Regions from separate parts of the Microbacterium sp. PM5 genome, predicted to be linked through region 2. Evidence: predicted binding sites of a transcription regulator. Region 2 holds the regulator's gene; the other holds the start of a gene.

Region 1 (8,113 bases), 470 kb from region 2:
GGCGTTCACGTTGGGTGCGGATCACATCGGCTCCGACAAGGTGGCGCTCGTGCTGGGTGACAACCTTCTCTACGGGCCGGGGGTGGGGTCGCAGTTGCAACGCTTCGCGGATGTGGATGGTGGGGCGGTGTTCGCGTACTGGGTCGCGGAGCCGGAGGCATACGGTGTCGTCGAGTTCGATGAGGCGGGTCGTGCGGTGTCGTTGGAGGAGAAGCCGGCGGTTCCGAAGTCGAACTATGCGGTTCCCGGTCTCTACTTCTACGACAACGATGTGGTGGAGATCGCGCGGAACCTGCAGCCCAGCCCGCGTGGTGAGTATGAGATCACGGATGTGAACCGGGCGTACCTGGAGGAGGGGAAGCTCCAGGTGGAGGTGTTGCCGCGGGGGACTGCCTGGTTGGATACGGGGACGTTTGATCAGATGCTCGATGCGGGTGAGTATGTGCGGACGATGGAGCGGCGCACGGGCATGAAGATCGGTGTGCCGGAGGAGGTTGCGTGGCGGCAGGGGTTCTTGTCGGATGCGGAGCTTGAGGCGCGTGCGGCGGGGTTGGTGAAGTCGGGGTACGGGACGTACCTGTTGGAACAGTTGAAGAGAGGCCGTTGATGGCACGCAAACTCCTGGTGACCGGTGGTGCCGGTTTCATCGGTTCGAACTTCGTTCACCACGTCCTCTCTCACACCGACGACCACGTCACTGTGCTGGACAAGCTGACCTACGCGGGCAACCTGGCCTCCCTGGAGGGGTTGCCGGCGGACCGGTTCTCTTTCGTGGAGGGTGATATCGCCGATGCGGAGTTGGTGGATGGCTTGTTCGCGGGGGTGGATGCGGTGGTGCATTATGCGGCGGAGTCGCATAACGACAACAGTCTGAGTGATCCGCGTCCGTTCTTGGATACGAACATCATCGGCACGTACACGTTGCTGGAGGCGGCGCGGAAGCACGGGAGAAGGTTGCATCACATCTCGACCGATGAGGTGTACGGGGATCTGGAGTTGGATGATCCGGAACGGTTCACGGAGAACACCCCCTACAACCCGTCGTCGCCGTATTCGTCGACGAAGGCGGGTTCGGATCTTCTGGTGCGCGCGTGGGTGCGTTCGTTCGGGGTGCAGGCGACGATTTCGAACTGTTCGAACAATTACGGTCCGTATCAGCATGTGGAGAAGTTCATTCCGCGTCAGATCACGAACGTGATTCGTGGGATTCGTCCGAAGCTGTACGGGGCGGGGGAGAACGTGCGGGATTGGATCCACGCCGATGATCACTCCAGTGCGGTGCTTACGATTTTGGAGAAGGGTGTCATCGGGGAGACGTATCTGATTGGTGCGGATGGGGAGAAGGACAACAAGACCGTTGTTGAGTTGATCCTCACTCTGATGGGTCAGCCTGCGGATGCGTACGATCATGTGACCGACCGTGCCGGCCATGACCTCAGGTATGCGATCGATTCGACGAAGCTGCGCACCGAGCTGGGTTGGGCTCCGCAGTACCGGGATTTCGAGGCGGGTCTTGCCGCGACGATCGACTGGTATCAGCGGAACGAATCCTGGTGGGCGCTGGCGAAGGATGGCGTCGAAGCGTTCTACGCCAGCAAGGGGCAGTGACGCGGTGACCGAGTACGGGAAGCAGCTCACGGTCACCGACACCCCGATCCCGGGCCTGGTGGTGTTCGATCTGCCGGTGCATGGGGATGCGCGGGGCTGGTTCAAGGAGAACTGGCAGCGGGAGAAGATGACCGCACTGGGCCTACCCGATTTCGGGCCGGTGCAGAACAACATCTCCTTCAACGACGCCGTCGGCACCACCCGCGGCATCCACGCCGAACCCTGGGACAAGTGGGTCTCCGTCGCGACCGGGCGCATCTTCGGCGCCTGGGTGGACCTGCGCGAAGGCCCCACCTTCGGTGCGGTGTACACGACCGAGCTGGACCCGTCGAAAGCGATCTTCGTTCCCCGCGGCGTCGGCAACTCTTACCAAACCCTCGAAGCGGACACCGCGTACACGTACCTCGTCAACGATCACTGGTCACCGACCGCGGAGTACTCCTTCCTCAACCTCGCCGACGAAACCGCCGGAATCGACTGGCCCATCCCCCTGGACCAGGTGGAGATCAGTGAGAAGGACAAGAACCACCCCCGCCTCGCACAGGTGACACCGATCCCTCCGAAGAAGATCCTCATCATCGGCGCGAACGGGCAGCTCGGCAAAGCCCTCCGCGCCCAGTACGGTGACGCCGCGCACGTGGAGTACACCGACCGGAGCTCCCTGGACATCACCGCCCCCGACCTGGAGAGCGCACGCCGCTGGCGGGACTACAGCGTCATCATCAACGCCGCCGCGCACACCAAGGTCGATGCCGCCGAAACCGACGAAGGACGCCGCGACGCATGGGCCGCGAACGTCACCGCCATCACCCACCTTGCCCGCATCGCGACCACCAACAACATCACCCTCGTGCACGTCTCCAGCGACTACGTCTTCGACGGCACCAAGAACACCCCCTACACCGAGGATGACCCGCTCTCACCCCTCGGCGTCTACGGGCAAACCAAAGCCGCCGGCGACCAGATCATCGCCACCGTCCCGAAGCATTACATCATCCGCACCAGCTGGGTCATCGGCGACGGCAACAACTTCGTGCGCACCATGGCCACCCTCGCCCAACGCGGCATCAACCCCAACGTCGTCAACGACCAAACCGGACGCCTCACCTTCACCACCGACATCGCCGCCGGCATCCACCACCTCCTGGACACCGGCGCCCCCTACGGCACCTACAACCTCACCAGCAACGGCGAACCCCAAACCTGGGCCGACATCGCCAAACAGGTCTTCGCCCTCACCGGACACGACCCCGACCGCATCACCGGCGTCACCACCGACGACTACTTCGCCGGCGCCACCGCACCCATCGCACCCCGCCCCACCAACAGCACCCTCGACCTCACAAAGATCACGGAAGCCGGATTCTCACCATCTGGGGAACTGCAGAGCTACCTGGGTGCTGAGGCACCCTGAGAGGACTCTCGATTTTTCACGGTACCGCTCCCATTGCCGTGATCACGCGGGTGGGAGTACGTTCTGATCGAGCTGGGGAGAGTCGATGGCGAACGCGCAACCGGGGTGGTATCCCGACCCGAACAAGGCGGACACGGTCCGGTGGTGGGACGGGGCGGCGTGGACCGCGCACGTCGCCGAGAAGACCGGGGCCGCGGCATCCGCAGACACCGCGGTGTCGACGGCGGCGACGCCGAAGGGTCCACGGCGGGGGCTCTCGCGCCGCACGAGCATCATCGTCGGCGCTGCGGCGGTGCTGGGCATCGCGCTCGTCGGGGGAGCGGTCAACGCGGCCACGCTCGCCGCGCGCTCCGCGGCGGAGCAGAACGCTCCGGTCGCGTTCGTCGCGGCGACCGGCACGGCAGCGGCATCCACCCCCACCCGCACGCCCACGCCGACCCACACGCCGGTCGTCACCACCCGCGACGAGGCCGTCACCGAAGCCGTACCGTTCGAGCGCACGTCGGTGGACGACTCCACGATGGCGCAGGGACAGAGCGCGGTCACGACCGCGGGACAGAACGGTGAGCGCACGCGCACCTACCGCGTCACCCTCACCGACGGAAAGGAGACGAAGCGTGAACTCGTCTCCGACACCGTCACCGTGCCGCCCGTCACCGAGGTGACCTCCGTCGGCACGTATGTCGAGCCGGCCGCTCCTCCGCCCGTCGCCGCGCCCGGAGGCTGCGACCCGAACTATGCCGACGCCTGCGTGCCCATCGCCAGCGACGTCGACTGCGCGGGCGGAAAGGGCAACGGTCCCGCCTACTTCGACGGCGTCGCCCGCGTCGTCGGCCGCGACATCTACAAGCTCGACGGCGACGGAGACGGCTGGGCCTGCAACGGCTGACGCGTCGCCCCGGGGGAGACGGCGGTGCGGAAGAAGTCGGGCCACTCGCCACTCATCTCACCCAGGCCAACAACATCGGCCGCATGCGGCTCGAGAGACCGCGCGATCGACCGGACGTCGTTCGGGGTATCGGTCGAGCGCCCCAACGCTCCGCGCAGAAAGGCGCGAAACGACGTGCTGTCGAGCGCGGGCGTCTGCACGTGGCCGCGTGAGTCGCCCGCGGGGCGCGTGCCACTGAACAGTCGCACCTCGGGGTGGCTGTACAGCACGGCGGTCTGAATCCACGACACCTGATCGTGTTCCGCCTTCAATATCCGCGACAGGTGCGCAGCCTGCGCGCGAGCCTGCGCGCGCGGAGACGGGCGCAGATCGACGCTCAGCGGCGTGTTCCTGCCGCTGCGCAGGTGAATCGCGAACGAGGAGGGAAGCTTCAGCGATGCCGAGACCGGCGCGAGCGCGGGATGAAGCGTCGCCGGATCGACATCGTCGAAGACCACACCCCGCCAGTGCTTCGCCTCGACGACCACGATCGTCTGCGCCGTCACGAGCAGATGATCGATCTGCGTGACGAACGGCGCACCTCCTTCGTCGGCGGTGAGGAGAAAGAGGTTCGTTAGCAGCACCCCATCCACCTGAAGCGCCGCCGTCTCGCGGCGGATGAACTCCCGCGATGTCTGCTCCCACTTCATCCCGTGGCTGAGCTGAGCCAGCAGCGCATCGACCTGCTCGCCGCGGAGGATGCGCTCCGCCTCGAGCGCGTTCACGCTCATCGCCTCCTGCTGCTGGAGACGCGCACGGACGGCCGCCGCGGACGCCTCGTGAGCGGCGAGCTCCGCCCGGTGAGCGCGCTCGGCATCTTCCAGCCGACGCCGCAGACGCGACCGAATGGCGACGGCCGCGCCGGTTGCGGCTGCCACAGCGGTGAGGGCGACGATGAGCAGGACGACGGTCAGCGGCGTCTCTGCGGGTGCGGTGGCGGCGGATGCGGCGAGTGCGGTGTTCATTCTCTCCCTGACGGATCGTGCGGTGGCGCGCGCGAGCGCCTCCTCGGGCGCCCCGTTCACACAGAGAGATGTCGCGCGCGTCGGTTCATGACGCGACATCGGTGGCGTCGATGTCATTCTCATCATTCGAACAAATGTCCGAGGGTGTCGCTACCCTTGAGGCATGGAAGAGACCACGCCGATGAGCGAAGACAGCGACCAGCTGTCCGTGCTCGCGACTCTGGTCGCCGAGACCGAGACGGTGCTGGCAGAGGTCTCGGCGGCCCAGGTGGCTGAGGTGCGGCTGCTCGCGCGGGCCGGCCAACTCGCCGAGCGTCAGGCCGCCACCCAGCGGGGCTCGGTGCGCGTGCACGACATGGCCCTGCGTTCGATCGCCGCCGAGCTCGGCGGTGTCATGCGGGTGACCGACCGCACGGTGCAGCAGCGCATCGGAGAGGCGCGCGAACTCGTCGAGAGCTACCCTGCCACCCTTGAGGCGTGGGAGGCCGGGCGCCTCACCCGCGCCCACGTGCGCGTGATCCTGGATGCCGGGGCGTGCGTGCCTGCCGATCGCAAGGCCCCGTTCGAGGCGGAGGCGATTCGGCTGTGCGCCGCCGACACCCCCAACCGGGTGCGTTCCGCGGTCGAGATCCTCGCCGAACGCTGCGCCGAGCGCTCGTTCACCGAACGGCACGCGGAGGCGAGCCGCGGCCGACGGGTGCGTGTGGTGCCGGGCGCCCAGGGCATGTCCGACCTCATCGCGACGGTTCCGACCGTCATCGCGGAAGGGGTCATGGACCGCCTCACGCAGCAGGCGACGGTCATCATCGATGCGCGCACTCCCGACGACGACCCGCGCACCACCGATCAGGTGCGTGCCGACGTGCTCAGCGACCTGCTGCTGACGGGCGCGCCGGCGCTCGATCCGACCGCGTACGGCGACGGGCCGGGAACGCTCGGTGCGATCCGCGCCCAGGTGCAGGTCATCGTGCCCGCCCTCACCCTCCTCGGCGCCGACGAGGGACCCGTCGACCTGGTCGGGCGCGCACCCATCGACGCCGCCACCGCGCGGTGCCTCGCTGCCGAGACCCACTCGCTCGCGCGCGTGCTCACGGATCCCGTCGACGGCACCGTCATCGCGGTCGACCGGTACCGCACCGCCGTACCGCAGCGGCGATTCCTGCGCGCCCGCGACCAGCACTGCCGTTTTCCCGGATGCCGCCGCGCGGCCATCCGCTGCGAGATCGACCACACCATCGACCATGCCCGGGGTGGACCCACCGCGCTGTGGAACCTGGCCCACCTGTGCCAGCGGCACCATTCGATGAAGCAGTTCACCGCGTGGAGGGTGCGACAACATCCCGGCGGCGTTCTGGAATGGACATCTCCGACCGGCCGCCTCTACCGCGAAGACGCACCCGTGCCGCCGGTCGCGTTCGTCATGAGTCCTGCGCCACCGCCGGTACCCACCGACACCGCACCGCCGTTCTGATCCGCACGCTGGCCGTCCGGCATGCCGTGCACCGGCGCGCGGTCGTTAGAACCGCGGCGCGGCGGCGTCACGACAGCGGTGCGGCGCCCTCCGACAGGGTCGACGCCGTCACGCCCGGAACGTCCTCGAGTGCGTAGTACACCGGCAGGCCGCGCGCCTCGGCGATCGCGACGTCCTGATCCGCACCGCGCGACGCTCCCGGCAGGCGCAGCACCGCATCGCAGCGCTGGAGCAGGCGCTCCGCCGTCGGGTACATCACCTCCGCGGCCAGCGGGTCGGTCGGGCCCGTCGCCCCCGCGCTGTCGAGCACCGGCAGCGCCACCCATTCGCCGATCATCGGCAGATGACCGGCTCGAAACAGCGGCCACGCCGCCGTCTCGAGCCGTTTCAGGTTCTTCGCCATCAGCGCGGGGTCACCATCGGTGCCGGACGCGTAGGGGCCGGCGATCAAGATCATCAACGACGTACTCATGTCGGCTACACTAAGACACAACGTGCAAAAACAAGAAAGAACGTGAATGCTCGCCGCTGCCCGCAAAGACCTCCTGCTCGACCGCCTCCGCCGCGATGGGCGCATCGTCGCGAAAGAGATCGCCGCCGAACTCGGCCTCTCCGAAGACAGCATTCGTCGCGATCTGCGCGACCTCGATGCCGCCGGCCTCGCCGTGCGCGTCTACGGCGGCGCCCTGCCCGCCTCGCCCGCCGTCGTCGACTACGCCTCCCGCACCGCCGTCGCCCCCGACAGCAAGCGCCGCGTCGCCGCCGTCGCGGCATCCCTCATCGAACCCGGCGCCACCGTCATCCTCGACGGCGGCACGACCAGCCTCGCCCTCGTCGACGCGCTCCCGCGCACCCAGCCCGGCACGGTCATCACCCACAGCCCCACCATCGCCGCCGCCCTCCTCGACCACGTCGTCGACGTCTTCCTCATCGGCGGCCAGCTGTTCAAGCACTCCGCCGTGGCCTGCGGAGCCGCCGCCGTCGAAGCGGCCAGCCGCATCAGCGCCGACCTCTTCTTCGTGGGCGTCACCGGCATCCATCCCACCGCCGGACTCACCACCGGCGATGCCGACGAAGCTGCCATGAAACGCGCGCTCGCCGCCCGCGCCGCCGACACCTATGTGCTCGGCAGCGACGAGAAGATCGGCACCGCCTCTCGGTACGAGGTGCTCGCTCTCGACGCCGTCACCGCGATCATCGCCGACGTCGCCGAAGCCGACCCGACCGCACGCGCACTCGCCGCGCGCGGCGTGACCCTGCTGCACGCACGCTGACTCAGACGGCGATCATCACCAGACTCGCGATCGTGCCGACCGGGTGGTCGGGCCGCACCGACAGCGTTGCCTGATTCGCCCGCACGGCATGGCGCGGCGCGAACGCCGGATCTCGCGTCGCCGTGCGGTGACCGGCAGCGCCCATGAGGTGCGCCAGCTGTCGCCGTCGCTCCTCGTCCGTCGTGTGCCGCCCGTCGTCGGCCACCGACACCGTCGTGCGGTGATGATCGCGATGTGCTCGCACCACGATCCGGCCCGCCGTACGGCAATGGCCGATCGCATACGACAACAGGTCGGCGAGCACCTGACGCAGCTGCGTCTGCTCGAACCGCACGCTGCCGCAGCCCTCATCGATCACCTGCAGCGTCACCCCTCGGGCCCCTGCAACGCCCAGGAACACGGCGCATACGTCCGAGAGGGCCGCCGACACCTCGGTGGCGGGTATCGACCGCG
Region 2 (8,113 bases):
GCGCCGAAAACGTCGGTGCGGGCCAGCGCGGCGAGCACGGTCCAGCCACCGGCTGATCCGCCCTTGATCGCGAGGCGCGCGGGGTCGGCCGCGCCCGTGGCGGCCAGGCCCGTGGCGGATGCCGCGACATCTGCGATGTCGACGACGCCCCATTGGCCGCGCAGCCGCTCACGGTATGCGCGGCCGTACCCCGTCGAGCCCCCGTAGTTCACCTCCAGCACCCCGATGCCGCGACTCGTGAAGAACAGCGTCTTCGCGTCGGCGACGCCGCCCTCGTGGCCGGTCGGCCCGCCGTGCACCAGCACGAGGTACGGCGGGCGTTCCGTCTCGGGTGCCGCCACCCGCGGATGTCGCGGGGGATGCACGAACGCGTGCACCGTGCCCGTCGGGCCTTCGAGCGAGAACGGGCGTGTGTCGGGAAGCCACGCATCGAGATCCTCGCCGTCGACCTCTGCACGCTGCCCGATCACCAGATCGACGCGCATCGTCGCGGCCTCCTCATCGATCTCCACGAGCCAGATCCCGCTCATGCCCGGCGCCAGCCCGGAGATCAGCGCCCGACGCCCCACGACCGCTTCGACGCAGAGCGATGCCGTGGCAGGCAGAGGGATCACGGTCTCGGTGCCCGCGGCGGTGCGCCAGACGAGTTCGTCGGAGCCGTTGGTGCGGACAGCGATCACCCCGCCGTCGGAGGTCACCCCGAACCAGCGGCTGCCGAGCGACCACAGCGGGCCTCCCGTGTCTGCATCGGCCGGCGCGAAAGGTGTCCGCGGCAGATCGGCATCGAGGCGCAGTCTCCAGAGGTTCCATCGGCCGGTCGCGTCGTCCAGGTAGAGCAGGTCGTCCTCGTCACACCACTCGGGCTGGAGCGCTGCCGTGCTGCCGTCGGTCACGTCGGTCCACTCGACCACGGCGCCGTCCTCCAGGCGACCGACACGCAGTCTCGTGCGGTCCCAGGGCATGTCGGGGTGATTCCAGGCCACCCACGCGAGACGGTCGCCGCGCGGCGACAGTGCGGGCTGAGCAACGAAGTCGCTGCCCGCGACGAGATCGCTCGCTCCCTCACCCTGCAGGTCGATGCGCACGATCGCCCGTTCACGGCCCGCCCGTTCGCGGATGGCCAGCAGTATGCCGCCGGACGCGCGAAGCCCGCCGTAGCGGACGTCCGCGTCGTTCGTCAGGCGACGCGGCTCCGAGCCGGGTTCGCGCACCCACACCTGCTGGTCTCGCCGTTCGACGAAGAACAGTCGGCCGGCCTCGTCGACCGCCCAGGATCCCCCGCCGTACTCGTGCACGCCGGATCTGGCGTTCCACGGCGCCGGCAGGACGGGGTGCACCCTTTCGGTGGCATCGCGCCGGAACACCGCGGTGCGGCCGGCCTCGTCGGCCACCGTCTGCGCCCACCACACCTCGTCGCCGACGAGCGCGGCACCGTCGATGCGGGGTGACGACGCGGAAGCCCACGCGGCCGTGAACGGAGAGGGCCAGGATCCATAGGGGTGCACATCGACCATGCCTGCCACGCTACGCGCCTGCGTCAGTCGACGTCGCAGGACACGTCTCGTCACACGCGGGGACGGGCGGCAAGGTGGCTCTACAGTGGTGGCACCGAGGCTGCGGTACGCCGGCTGCACGACCCCGACGCGAGAGAAGGCACCGAGCGATGACGTCTCACGAACCGCACATCGCTGCTGCGCGGGCCGGCGGCGAGGCATCGCCGCAGGTTCCGTTCTCGTTCGAGATCTATCCTCCGCGCACGCTGGCGCAGTTGCCTGCGCTCCACGAGACCATCCGCGTGCTGGCCGAGGCGGGGCCGCGGTTCATCTCCGTGACGTTCGGCGCCGGAGGCTCGACCACCGATCGCTCGCTCGCCGTGCTGACGCATATCCTCCGCGAAACGCGGGTTCCCCCCGTCGCGCATGTGACATGCGTCGGCAGCAGCTATGCCGAGGCGACGACGGTCATCCGCCACTTCCTCGACGCCGGCATCACCCGCTTCCTCGCCGTGCGCGGCGACCCGCCGCTCGGCGTCGGAGAGGACGACATCGTCTTCGGCGATCTGGAGTCGGCGGCTCAGCTCGTGCAGCTCATCGGACGTGTGCACGCGGAGCGGTCGACGTACCGCGAGCGGGAGATCCCGGGCGTTCCGGGAGCGGTTCGGGTCATCGACGGCGACCGCGTCGACATCGCGGTCGCTGCGTTCCCGAACGGTCACCCGCGCTCGCGTCATCGCTACGAGGACATCGACGCGCTTCTGGCCAAGCAGGCCGCCGGGGCGACGTCAGCCATCACGCAGCTCTTCTTCCACGCCGACGAGTACCTCGACTTCGTCGCTCGTGCCCGGGCGGCCGGGGTGGTCATTCCGATCGTCCCCGGAATCATGCCGATCACCTCGCCCGGGCGCCTGCGCCGTGTGCTCGAGCTCACCGGAGACGCGCGCCCCGACTCCCTCGCCGCGGCACTGGAGTCCGCTCCGGATGCCGCGGCGCAGCGCGAGGTCGGTCTCGCCCATGCCGCCGCGCTCGCCCGGGCCGTGGTGGCTGGCGGCGCCGAGGGCGTCCACCTTTACGCCTTCAACAATCACGAGACCGTTCTGGGTGTGCTGCGCACCGCGGGGCTGATCCCTGAACGGCGCTCGTAGGGGGCATTCAGTCGGAGGACGCGGTTGCCGCCGCGCGGCGAAGCCCCCAGCGGCGCCACGCATGGCGAACCGCCACCGCCGGCGTCGATGGACCGGCGAGCCACGCGCCGGCGGCGACGGCGAGCGCGATCGCCAGAGCTACGCCGGACGCGCCGACCACCGCCGATAGCAGCTGATCGTAGATCGCGACGGCTGCGGCCGGTGTCAGCGCCGTTCCGGCGGCGGCGGTCGACACCGCCGCGCGGCCGACCGCCGCTGCGATCAGCAGTGCTCCGAGAGCCGCCGCCGCCCCGAGCGCCGCCCACCGGAGGGTGTCGACGCGTCGCCGAGCGAGCGCAATCCCGGCGAGGAACAGGATCGCGGTGGCGACCGGCATCCACCATCCCGCGTTCACGCCGAGCGCATAGCCCGTTCGGACGGCAGCGAGGGCATCCCCGGAGCCGATGATCACGACGTGGTCGACCGAGGGGATGAGCGTCGCCCACGCGACGTCACGCGCGCTCAGGCGTTCCTTCACGCCCGCCACGACGGCGCCGACCTGCACACCGAGTCCGGCATCGGTCTGCACCACGAGGCCGGCGCCATCGGCGGTTGCGGCGAGCGTCAGCGCGCGGTGAGACTGCCGAAGAACCTCGCCCCAGACCGCTGCGAAGGCGTCGGAGCGAATCGCTTCGGCGATCGCGTCGTGCACGAGAGTCTGCACGGCCGCAGCGGCGGGCGCCTGCAGTCGTCGCAGGGCGTCAGCAGCCCGATCGCCGACGCCGAGGGCGATGATGCCGTCGACGATCGAGCCGGCGAGAGCGCTCGTGTCGAGCTTCGCGTCGACGGCGTCGGTGGATGCCGCGATCACCGCGTCCTGGACGACGGCCGAGCGGGCCAGCGGCGCAAGCGTCGCGGTGAAAGCCTCTTCATCCACCAGCTGCACCCTCGCCCACACGCTCAGGATGGACAGCGGCAGGCAGACGACGGCCAGGACGACCGCGACGGCCGACACGACGGCGCGCGCCCGCGACATGCTCAGACCGCGCGCAGGACGGCCACGACGCGACCGAGAACCACGGCGTCGTCGCCGAGGATCGGCTCGAAGGAGGAGTTGCGGGGGAGCAGCCACGTGTGACCGTCCCGCTGTCGGAAGGTCTTCACCGTCGCTTCGCCGTCCAGCATCGCCGCCACGATGTCGCCGTTGTCGGCCGTCGGCTGGGAACGCACGACGACCCAGTCGCCGTCGCAGATGGCGGCGTCGATCATCGACTCGCCGCTGACCTTGAGCATGAAGAGATCCCCCTTGCCGACCAGCTGACGCGGCAGCGGGAAGATCTCCTCGACCTGCTGATCGGCCGTGATCGGTACGCCTGCCGCGATGCGCCCGACCAGGGGGACGAGCGCGGCGTCACCGAGCGCGGGGGTGAGGTCGGCGGGGTTCTCCGCGGCGGCACCCGGCAGGTCGATGAGGACCTCCATCGCGCGCGTCTTGCCGGCGTCGCGGCGCAGATAACCGCTCAGCTCCAGCTGGTTGAGCTGGTGCGTGACGCTGGACAGCGACTTCAGGCCCACGGCGTCGCCGATCTCGCGCATGCTCGGCGGGTAGCCGAAGCGCGCGATGGAGGTCTGGATCACCTCGAGGATCTTCAGCTGCTTGTCGCTGAGGCTCTTACGCCTGCGTGTCTGAGGCTTGTCGGCCATGTCGCGCGCTCCTTCGATCGCGTCCCCGGAAGGCAGCGCCTTCGAATGTCGGAGGTTGGTGATGGGGTCATCTTGTCGAAACCGTATCCGGTTTTCGCACGGTCGTCCGGCACGTGTACGCGTGTCGGGTTCGATTCATCTGCGAGAACGGCAGGGCTTGACACTCGAACACTATCGAAGATAGATTCGGAACAGAGATTCGCATCCACCTCTCCCGGCCGAGAGGCGGATGCGAATCTCGAATCGAATCTTCGAAGTGACGCTTTCAACTCGACGCCCCGGAGCGGGACACGTTTCAAGGAGGAACTCATGACCACGATCGACATCCTCGGCGCTTCGCCCCGTGGCCGTGTCATCGCGGCGGCCCCGGTCACCCGTCTGCGCCTGACGGTTCGCGGTCGCCGGGTGCTCGCCTTCCTCGCTTCGGTCCCGGTCGTCGTCGCGCTCGGCATCGGCATCGTGTCCGGAGGCGGTGCGCTGGCCTCGAACGAGGGGGCGTCGGGAGTCACGTTCACCCATGTCACGGTGCAGCCGGGCGATACGCTCTGGTCGATCGCGCGCGCGGTCGCTCCCGACGTCGACCCGCGGGACGCGGTCGACGCGATCGTGCGGCTCAATGCGCTGGACTCGGGCAGCCTCGACGCCGGGCAGAGCATCGCGATCCCGGCCGAGTACTCCGCCGGTCGCTGAGCGGCCGCTGACCGACCTCGTCCGGGTCTCGCGGCGACCCCTACGATGGTGAGGGTGAGCGTTCGACTCGATGACCTTCCTCTCAGAGATGACCTGCGCGGCCTCACGCCGTATGGGGCCCCGCAGGCTCCGCTGCCCGTCGCGCTGAACGTCAACGAGAACACTCATCCGGTGCCGGAAGCGGTCGCGGACGACATCCTCGACAGCATCGCGCGCGCTCTTCGGGAGGTGAACCGCTACCCGGATCGTGAGTTCACCGCCGTGCGCGAAGGCTTCGCCGAGTATCTGGGTCACGGCCTCTCAGCCGCGCAGATCTGGGCCGCGAACGGATCCAACGAGGTTCTGCAGCACCTCCTGCAGGCGTTCGCCGGCCCCGGACGGACGGCGTTCGGTTTCGCGCCGACCTATTCGATGTATCCGTTGCTCACTCGCGCGACGGGTGCGACCTACGTCAGCGGGACGCGTGGCGTCGACTACACGCTCGCCCCCGACGACGCCGCGGCCCAGATCGACCGTGCGCAGCCCGACGTCGTGTTCCTGTGTGCGCCGAACAATCCGACGGGAACGCCGCTGGGTCTCGATGTGATCGAGGCGGTCTACGACGCGGCGCCGGGCATCGTGATCGTCGACGAGGCCTACCAGGAGTTCGCTCCCCGCGATTCCCGGTCCGCGCTGACGCTGCTGGCCGACCGGCCGCGCCTCGTGGTGTCGCGCACGATGAGCAAGGCCTTCGCTTTCGCGGGCGCTCGCGTCGGCTACCTCGCGGCCGACCCCGCCGTCATCGACGCGCTGCGTCTGGTTCGACTGCCCTACCACCTCAGCGCGCTGACCCAGGCAGCAGCCTCCGCCGCGTTGCGTCATGCGCCGGCCATGCTCGCCATGGTGGACGAGATCGTCGCTCAGCGTGACCGGATCTCTGCGACCCTCGATGCGCTCGGATACCGTCCCTTCGAGAGCTGGACGAACTTCGTGCTCTTCTCGGGTGTGGAAGATCCGGCGACGACGTGGCAGGGGCTCTACGACCGCGGTGTTCTGATCCGCGACGTCGGGATCGCCCACAGTCTGCGTGTCACCGCCGGCACGGAGGAGGAGTCCACGGCCTTCCTCGATGCGCTCGCGTCGCTTGGACCGGGCGGTTCCGGCGCGCACTGACCGTCACCGTCGGGGTAACACGCCGAGGCCCCGTGCGGGCTCTCGGTAGACTCGGCTCATGAGCACCCCGGCCTCCCGCACGGCATCCCTGCGACGCGCGACCAGCGAATCCACGGTCGAACTCGACCTCGATCTGGACGGCACCGGGCACAGCCGCATCGACACCACGGTGCCCTTCTTCGATCACCTGCTCACGGCGTTCGCGAAGCACTCGCTCACCGATCTCACCGTGCGTGCCTCCGGAGACACCAACATCGACGCGCACCACACCGTCGAAGACACCGCGATCGTCCTGGGACAGGCGATCCGCCAGGCCCTCGGCGACAAGAGCGGCATCTCGCGCTACGGAGACGCCCTCGTTCCGCTGGACGAGGCGCTGGCGCAGGCGGTCGTCGACATCAGCGGGCGTCCCTACCTCGTCCACACCGGTGAGCCCGTCGGGTTCGAACACCATCTCATCGGCGGCCACTTCACCGGGTCGCTCGTGCGCCACACCTTCGAGGCGCTCGCGTTCAACGCCGGTGTGACGATGCACGTCACGGTGCTCGGTGGACGCGACCCGCACCACATCGCCGAGGCCGAGTACAAGGCCGTCGCTCGCGCCTTCCGACAGGCGAAGGCGCTCGACCCGCTGGTCCACGGCATCCCCAGTACGAAGGGGGCCTTGTGACCGACGCCGCCTCCGCCCCCCAGACCGGTGCCGATCTCGACGACCGTCCCCTCGTCGCGGTGCTCGACTACGGGTCGGGCAATGTCCACTCCGCCGTCAAGGCGCTCGTCGCCGCTGGCGCCGATGCGCGGCTGACCGCAGATCGCGGACTTATCGACGACGCCGCCGGCCTCGTCGTCCCCGGTGTGGGAGCTTTCCGCGCCGTGATGGAGGCGCTGCGCGCGACGCGCGGCGACGAGATCATCGAACGCCGTCTCGCGGGGGGATTGCCGGTGCTCGGCATCTGCGTGGGCATGCAGGTCATGTTCGAGCACGGCGTGGAGCGCGGCGAAGACACCGAGGGACTCGGTGAATGGCCGGGGGCGGTCACCGAGCTCGATGCGCCGGTGCTTCCGCACATGGGTTGGAACACGGTCCGGGCCGGTGAGGGCTCGACGCTGTTTCGCGGCTTGGAAGACGAGCGGTTCTACTTCGTGCACTCCTATGCCGCCCAGCATTGGTCGCTCGAGGTCACGCGCCCGTTCCGTGAGCCGGCCCTCACCTGGTGCGATTACGGCACGCCGTTCCTCGCGGCGGTGGAGAACGGGCCGCTGTCGGCGACCCAGTTCCACCCGGAGAAGAGCGGCGAGGCCGGCATCCGCCTGCTCGCCAACTGGATCTCCTCGCTTCCGCAGGAGCTCACCCGCACCCGGTAGTAGTCTCTCTGCTTGTGTGTCCTCGTGTCCGCACGTCGCGGCCACTGAACCTTTCCTGGAGCCATGAACGATTTCGCGTCGACCCCCGAACTGATCCTTCTGCCCGCCGTCGACGTCGCTGACGGCAAGGCTGTGCGCCTGACTCAGGGCGAGGCCGGCACCGAGACGAGCTATGGCGATCCCGTCGATGCGGCGTTGGCGTGGGCGCGCGATGGCGCTCAGTGGATCCATCTCGTCGATCTGGATGCCGCCTTCGGGCGCGGCAACAACTCCGCGGTGCTGCGCAAGGTGATCAAGCAGCTCAAGGGCGTGCAGGTGGAGCTGTCCGGAGGAATCCGCGACGACGCGACACTGGAAGCCGCACTCGAATCGGGCGCGACCCGCATCAACCTCGGCACCGCCGCGCTGGAGAACCCCGAATGGGCAGCGGATGTGATCGGTCGCTACGGCGACGCGATCGCGGTCGGGCTCGACGTGCGCGGCACGACGCTGGCCGCGCGCGGATGGACACGCGACGGCGGCGACCTCTGGCAGGTGCTCGAGCGCCTCGAGGACGCGGGATGCAGCCGCTATGTGGTCACC

Evidence for each region. The regulator LexA, encoded in region 2, represses DNA repair genes until DNA is damaged. The targets are predictions, from matches to a motif close to TCGAACANNTGTTCGA.
Region 1: a site for LexA is predicted at 5,042-5,057, ahead of CEP17_RS12410 (HNH endonuclease signature motif containing protein). Genes of this name have one in related genera too.

Annotation. Positions count from the first base shown of each region.
Region 1 covers NZ_CP022162.1:2,602,627-2,610,739, forward strand. Annotated here, with positions in the region: gene rfbA (glucose-1-phosphate thymidylyltransferase RfbA) at 1-607, shown strand, start outside; gene rfbB (dTDP-glucose 4,6-dehydratase) at 607-1,608, shown strand; gene CEP17_RS12390 (bifunctional dTDP-4-dehydrorhamnose 3,5-epimerase family protein/NAD(P)-dependent oxidoreductase) at 1,571-3,022, shown strand; gene CEP17_RS15290 (G5 domain-containing protein) at 3,108-3,911, shown strand; gene CEP17_RS12405 (nuclease-related domain-containing protein) at 3,866-4,915, opposite strand; gene CEP17_RS12410 (HNH endonuclease signature motif containing protein) at 5,079-6,386, shown strand; gene CEP17_RS12415 (DUF4406 domain-containing protein) at 6,454-6,858, opposite strand; gene CEP17_RS12420 (DeoR/GlpR family DNA-binding transcription regulator) at 6,905-7,660, shown strand; gene CEP17_RS12425 (HAMP domain-containing sensor histidine kinase) at 7,662-8,113, opposite strand, start outside.
Region 2 covers NZ_CP022162.1:3,073,997-3,082,109, forward strand. Annotated here, with positions in the region: gene CEP17_RS14525 (prolyl oligopeptidase family serine peptidase) at 1-1,514, opposite strand, end outside; gene CEP17_RS14530 (methylenetetrahydrofolate reductase) at 1,664-2,641, shown strand; gene CEP17_RS14535 (hypothetical protein) at 2,649-3,656, opposite strand; gene lexA (transcriptional repressor LexA) at 3,659-4,324, opposite strand; gene CEP17_RS14545 (LysM peptidoglycan-binding domain-containing protein) at 4,634-5,014, shown strand; gene CEP17_RS14550 (histidinol-phosphate transaminase) at 5,060-6,166, shown strand; gene hisB (imidazoleglycerol-phosphate dehydratase HisB) at 6,225-6,836, shown strand; gene hisH (imidazole glycerol phosphate synthase subunit HisH) at 6,833-7,531, shown strand; gene priA (bifunctional 1-(5-phosphoribosyl)-5-((5-phosphoribosylamino)methylideneamino)imidazole-4-carboxamide isomerase/phosphoribosylanthranilate isomerase PriA) at 7,595-8,113, shown strand, end outside.